2 regions of the Corynebacterium tuberculostearicum genome follow, and region 2 is predicted to be linked to the other one. Evidence: predicted binding sites of a transcription regulator. Region 2 holds the regulator's gene; the other holds the start of a gene.

Region 1 (3,419 bases), 820 kb from region 2:
AGGACTACCAGGAGGGCATCGACGAGCTAGAGGCGGGCGACGCCATGACCTTCCGCTATATCAAGGGCGAAGATAGGTTCTCGTGGACGGCCACGCCTGCGGACCCTTCGCGCACCGATCCGCCGACCGTTTACCTGCTCAATTTGGGCCTGTCTTCCATGAATGCGCCGCTGGATATTCGCGTGCTGGACAATATCGGCCTCAGCAACCCTTTGGCGGCGCGCCAGCCGCGCATCGAGGGCGGGCGCATTGGGCACGACAAGAGCTTGGATATGTCGTGGCAGGTGGCAGATTCCGCCGCCGATATCGACGAGATCCCGGCGTGGATTGATAAGTACGAGGCGGCCAAGGCTCGCGCCGCGCTTGCCGACGCCGATTTTCAGAAACTCTTCGCCACATACAGGGAACCCCTAACTTGGGACCGTTTCTGGAAAAATATTAAATTCTCTCTGACCGATGGTCGGACCCTCACTTTTTCTTCTGATCCCTCTGACTACCTGCGCTAATTCCTTTAGATGCAGACTTTAGGGGGAACCTAAGTTACACTATTCTGTGACATTGTTATCGATCCGTGACGTTAACGGTATACAGGTTCCGGACGATAGAACTTAGTGACAATCACCGAGTAGTTTGAAGGAGAAAGATGACTGCATCCATCAAGGGTCGCGTCCTTTCAGTCATCATGGCAGTTGCCGTAGCTTTGGGCCTGGCCGTCGTGGCAGGTTCCCAGCCGGCAGAGGCAGCCAACCGCGACTGGCTGCGCCGTGACGCCACTGGTACGTGTGAGTGGGACAAGGTTGGCTGGTGGGTCCAGCGTTGCGACGTATGGTCCCAGGCTATGGGCCGCACCATCCCGGTGCAGGTTCAGCCGGCAAAGCGCGGCGGCAATGCTGCCCTCTACCTGCTAGATGGCCTGCGTGCCACCGATCGCACTAACGCATGGGTAAATGACGTTAATGCTGCCAAGACCTACGAGCCGCACAACATCACCCTCGCTATGCCCGTCGGTGGTGCTGCTTCCTTCTACGCTGACTGGCAGGGTCCTGCTACCTATGACCTGGAAAATCCGGTCAACTACAAGTGGGAGACCTTCCTGACCAGCGAGCTTCCTGGCTACTTGGAGCGCAACTTCGGTGTTGCCCGCAACAACAACTCCATTGCTGGCCTGTCCATGGGCGCCGGTGCCGCCCTGACCCTGGCTGCAAAGCACCCGAACCAGTTCCGTCAGGCGCTGTCCTACTCCGGCTTCCTGACCACCACGGTCCCAGGCGCTCAGACCATGATGCGCTTTGCCATGCTGGATGCGGGCGGATTCAACATCAACGCTATGTACGGTTCCCTGTTTAACCCGAAGCGTTTCCAGAACGATCCGCTGCTGCTTATTCCGAAGTTGCGCAATACCAACCTGTACATCTCCGCAGCTTCTGGTGTCCCAGGCGCCGGCGATAGCCACTACCTTCCGGAGCACCAGGCCGCCGGTGCCGCGCTCGAGTTCGGCTCGAATATCACCACCCGCGTGTGGGAGGGTGCCGCTCGCCTGCAGGGCCTGAACCCGACCGTGGACTACCCGGCACAGGGTCTGCACAACTGGGAGCAGTTCGGCTACCAGCTCAACCGCTCTAAGCCACAGGTGCTTAACGTCATGAACGCTTGGTAATTCTTGCGGCCGAATCCCCTTTCTTAAGGAAAGGGGATTTTCTTTTGCGAAGGGTATCGAACAAATATACGTCTAACTATTGCGGGCGTCTCGGCATTGCGCTAATCTAGGCGTGTCAGTTCGATTGGGTGTGCGAAATTATTCAGAGGGGGAGCTTTCGTGACTACTGCTACCGCACCACCAAAACAGGCGTATTTTTCTACCAATGACATGGAAGACACCGTGTGTGTCATGGCCATGGTGCAAAGAATTCAATCATGGCAACTGTTCCAGGCAGTGCTGCCACAGTTAGAAGACGACGTTGATTGCACACTGGCCGTTTTGTCCAAGAGACTCGGTCTTTCGCGATGGCGGGTATCAAGTGCAATCCAAGCCCACTTTCGGATGCGCGAACTGCCGCTTACTACCGCAGTGCAAACGGAACACTGGATTTTGGACCTTCCGCGACTCCAAGTTATTGACGTGGAATTGCGTCCCCTCGGCGAGGACGAAGCGCAGATCCAACTAGTTGATGCGGCCTTGGCAGATTTCCTCACGCCCAAAGACCCGGGACAACACGTGCCGACGGAATCGGAAATCCGAAATTTCCTGCGTGGATTCATTGATGGGCTGCTGAAGCCAGATTTATCGGCGCAGATCGAGCGCGCAGTGTCGGTGTCCTATTCGGGTGGACAGGCCACGATTGTGTTGAAGACAGATAAGGCCACTGCGGCGGCAATTTCTAGACATATTGATAAAGCGGCAGCACAAGAGGGGGTTTCAACGGCGGAGGCGCTGGAAAGTCTGATCTTCAACCGCACTAGTACCAAGGTGGTGATTAACACCTATCGCACCGGGGAGGATCCTTCCCGCGTCTTCATTCCTAGCGCAGGATGGTGCGATCTGGGGGAGGACCTGGCCCATGACTCTGCGGTGCGAACTCTTACCGCCGAGGACGTCGAAAAGTATGTTCCCTCAGAAGAAATCCGCGCCTGGGTGCAGGGACGGGACGCGACCTGCCGGTGGCCAGGGTGCTCGATGCCAGCACACTATTGTCAATTGGATCATCGCGTGGAGTACGGCGACAAAGGACCTACCAGTGTGGGAAATCTGGTGAGCTTGTGTCAGCATCACCATAACGTGAAGACGGATGGTCGGGTGCGATACATCATGGACCCGTTTACCGGAGATATTGTCTGGATGTTTGAGGATGGCACTTATGAGGTGGATCGAGCGGCAGGTCCATTGGCGCCCCGGAGTATTCATTGGAAACTGACGTGGGAGCGATTCCTCAAGCTCAGGAGGGGTTCATTGCAAGGTATGTGAGTTGGGACTATACAGGGGCGCATGTTCGCTATTGAGAATCCAAACACAGGCAAGAGTGAAGACCAGTTTGAACGTATCGATGATTCGCAGCGCGATGACATCCTAGACCGCTCCACCGCGGCCTACGAGGCATGGCGTAGCACTCGCATCGAGGAGCGTGCTGCGGTTTTGTCCCGCGCAGCTGACCTTTATGAAGAGCGCATTGATGAGTTAGCAGATCACATCGGCCGCGAGATGGGCAAGCTGACCCGTTGGGCCAAGGCCGAGGTACAGATTGTTGCCGATATTTACCGCTACTACTCCGAGCACGCGCACGAGCTGCTTGCCGACGAGTACCTGCCGGCACAGAATGCCGACAAGACCGTAGTGCGCAAGGAGCCGATCGGTCCACTGCTGGGCATCATGCCGTGGAACTTCCCGTACTACCAGGTAGCCCGCTTCGCGGCGCCTAACCTGC
Region 2 (3,419 bases):
ACGTGCGTTGGATGATAGAGGAACTTCGAGTTTCCCTTTTTGCTCAGCGCCTTGGCACAGCCCATGCCGTTTCACTCCGGCGCATCCAAAAGGCGGTGGACAAACTGCGCTAAAAGTCCTCGCGATCGCGCCTTCGCATCAGGCGAATCTCGGATTCAAAGTCATCTGCGCTTTCAAAGGATTTATACACGGAGGCGAAGCGCAGATAGGCCACTTCATCAAGGTCCCGCAGTGGTTCCAGGATGGCCAAACCAATCTCGTTCGCGTTGACCTGCGAGGAGCCATGACTGCGCACCGTCTCCTCAACTTCTTGCGCCAGCTTCTTCAGGGCATCGTCGCTTACATCTCGACCCTGGCAGGCACGGCGCACACCGCGAATCAATTTATCTCTGCTGAAAGGCTCGGCCAGACCGTTTCTCTTCACCACAAGCAACACGGCCTTCTCGACCGTGGTAAAGCGCCCCTTGCACGAAGCACACTCGCGCCGGCGACGAATCGACGCTCCAGCATCGACCACACGCGAGTCGATGACGCGGGATTGCTCATTGTGACAAAAGGGGCAATACACAGTGGTCCTTTCACTGACGTTGGTACGCCAGTAGTTTACTCACCTTCAATTCCGTGCGACCACCGGGCTTCGCCCCCACCGGTCCCCCTAGCGTGTTACTGCAGCCTCTACTTGTTGCACATTAGAAGCCGGCGGTTGCGGTGCACTGTTTCCTTCAGCACCAGCTAGTCCTCCTAGCAAAGTGCCCACAAAGACCGCTACACCAAACACTGCGCCCAATGCGTAGTTACCTGTGTTCGACTCACCCACGCTGTTTCGGACCATATTCGATCTGTTCCCAGAGCCTCCGGCCGCCGTGCGGTTCGAACGATAGGTCGTGCGATCTTCCACACGTAGAGTTCGAACATACCGAGAGTTTGCAGTACCGCGGACCGCAGAACCGTAGCCACGCTCCACATCCCATACGGATGCAGAAGGCACCACTACAGGTTCCGTAGCGTTGCGAGTTACCAGGTTATTGCGAGAATTGATCAGCAGAGACATGACTTTCCTTTCGACGACTGAACCCACCGTAGGCGCCCCATACGACACACACCGGAAACCAGTCGCCATAATGTTCGATTTAGTTGGTACGTTCGATTTATAGCATCGGTTCGAATGCTTGTCCACCCCAACGAGCAAATCTCGAACATCTGTACTTTTCGTGCTACAAATGACGTGTGGCAACTTTTCAGCGCCGCCAGCTAATAGACCACCGATAAATCCACCCGATCCCCTCCGAGGAGCCAGCAATGGGCCGCAAGCCAAAGAAGACCACCGAGAAGACCGACTACGCCTCCCTATCTGACCGCCAGCGACGCATCCTCAATGTCATTAGTGACGCCGTTATGTTGCGTGGTTACCCACCAAGCATTCGCGAAATTGGTGACGCAGCAGGCCTGCAGTCCACCTCCTCTGTTGCCTACCAGCTAAAGCAATTGGAAGAAAAGGGCTTCTTGCGTCGTGACCCAAATAAGCCACGAGCCGTAGATGTTCGACACCTAAATACCGACGATGGCGCCAAGAAGCCGGGCCGCAAACCGGCTAAGCCCGAACAGCAGGTTCCCGCAGAGGCAGGTGCGGTTTCCTACATTCCTGTGGTCGGCCGTATCGCTGCGGGAGCACCCATTACCGCAGAGGAAAACGTCGACACATACTTCCCAATGCCTGACGAGGTGGTCGGTGGCGGCGACCTTTATATGCTGCAAGTAGTCGGCGACTCGATGCAGGATGCCGGCATCCTTGACGGCGACTGGGTAATCATTCGCTCCCAGTCAGTTGCAGAAGAGGGCGAGTTCGTGGCCGCCCTGCTCGAAGGATCTGAAGCTACCGTCAAGGAGTTCCACCGCGATTCCTCCGGTGTGTGGCTACTTCCTCACAATGAGGCCTACGCTCCCATCAACGGCGATGATGCGGAAATCATGGGCAAGGTTGTATCGGTATTCCGCAAGCTTTAACCACACATCTGACGCAGATTCTATACCCCCGCAAGGGCCAAGCGTGGCCCTCGCGGGGTCTATCTATGTACACCCTTCGTTGACGCGGCCTGTTGCCTGCCACCCCCATTTTGGCTCCATTTCGGACCCGGACGCCAAAAGAGACGAAAATCCCACTTTCCCACTTTTACCTCTGACCAGGTACTTCAGCGCACCGGGTATAGAATGCAGCCGTGCAAATTTTTGCTTTAGTCCGTTTATTCCCGATTTTTGAGACAATGGACTAAGCAAAACAACATCGCCGGATTTTCATTTCCGCATAAAGTGGCAACTTTTACCCCCACTACATGACGCGATGTCTCTAGATTCAAGGAGGAATCATGTACGCAGAAGAGCGGCGTCGCCAAATTGCTTCCCTCACCGCCGTTGAAGGCCGCGTCAACGTCACTGAGCTCTCAGAACGCTTCGAAGTTACGGCCGAGACCATTCGGCGCGACCTTGCCGTGCTTGATCGTGAGGGCGTCGTCCATCGCGTGCACGGCGGCGCGGTAGCCTCCCAAACCTTTCAAACCGCGGAGCTTACCTTGGATACCCGCCAGCGGTCCGCCTCCGGTGCAAAAGCAGCCATCGCCCGCGCGGCCCTCGACTTTCTCCCCCACGGCGGCGGCAGCATTTTCTTGGACGCAGGCACCACCATTAACGCGTTCGCGGAGCTCATTGGACAGCAATACCCGCAAGCGCAGTTCAATATTGTCTCCAATAGCTTGCCTATTGCTCTGTCGCTAGCAAGCAACGGTGTGCCAGACGTCCAGCTACTTGGCGGTACGGTTCGCGCGATTACCCAGGCCGTCGTTGGCGATACCGCACTGCGCACCCTAGCGCTGATGCGTGCCGACGTCGCATTTATCGGTACCAATGCCCTAACCCTGGATCATGGCTTGTCGACGGCCGACTCCCAAGAGGCAGCCATCAAATCCGCTTTCGTCACCAATGCCCACAAGGTTGTGGTCATGTGTGACTCCAGCAAGCTGGGCAATGATTACTTGGTAAGTTTCGCCTCTGCCGCCGATATCGACGTCGTCATCACTGACGCCGCTGCCCCCGATTCCTTCGTGGAGGCGCTGCGCGAACGCGAGATTGAGGTCGTGCTCGCCAGCGAATAGTCCCCCGATCCTTCGCCAACTTTAGGCGAAGGACTCCATGCGCTCGACCACTGCGGTACGGGCAGCGTCAGGGCTTTCCGCATCCAGCGCCACCTCGGAAAGCTGCTGGCACTGTTCCAGGGTAACCTCTGCCAGCTGCGCGCCGACGCCCGCAACTGCGGTCGACGCTGCGGATAGCGAATTTACGCCCAAGCCGGTAAGCACGCAGGCCAACATCGGGTCGGCTGCCGCCTCACCGCACACGCCTACCGCAACGTTATTGGCCTGGCCCAC

What was found. The regulator LexA, encoded in region 2, represses DNA repair genes until DNA is damaged. The targets are predictions, from matches to a motif close to CGAACANNTGTTCG.
Region 1: I6J28_RS03390 (HNH endonuclease signature motif containing protein) is a predicted target of LexA. The motif match lies at 1,715-1,728, and genes of this name have one in related genera.

Annotation. Positions count from the first base shown of each region.
Region 1 covers NZ_CP069791.1:664,275-667,693, forward strand. Annotated here, with positions in the region: gene I6J28_RS03380 (hypothetical protein) at 1-506, shown strand, start outside; gene I6J28_RS03385 (alpha/beta hydrolase) at 644-1,657, shown strand; gene I6J28_RS03390 (HNH endonuclease signature motif containing protein) at 1,817-2,962, shown strand; gene I6J28_RS03395 (NAD-dependent succinate-semialdehyde dehydrogenase) at 2,984-3,419, shown strand, end outside.
Region 2 covers NZ_CP069791.1:1,484,054-1,487,472, reverse strand. Annotated here, with positions in the region: gene hrpA (ATP-dependent RNA helicase HrpA) at 1-113, shown strand, start outside; gene nrdR (transcriptional regulator NrdR) at 110-568, opposite strand; gene lexA (transcriptional repressor LexA) at 1,300-2,004, shown strand; gene I6J28_RS07145 (DeoR/GlpR family DNA-binding transcription regulator) at 2,364-3,146, shown strand; gene ptsP (phosphoenolpyruvate--protein phosphotransferase) at 3,168-3,419, opposite strand, start outside.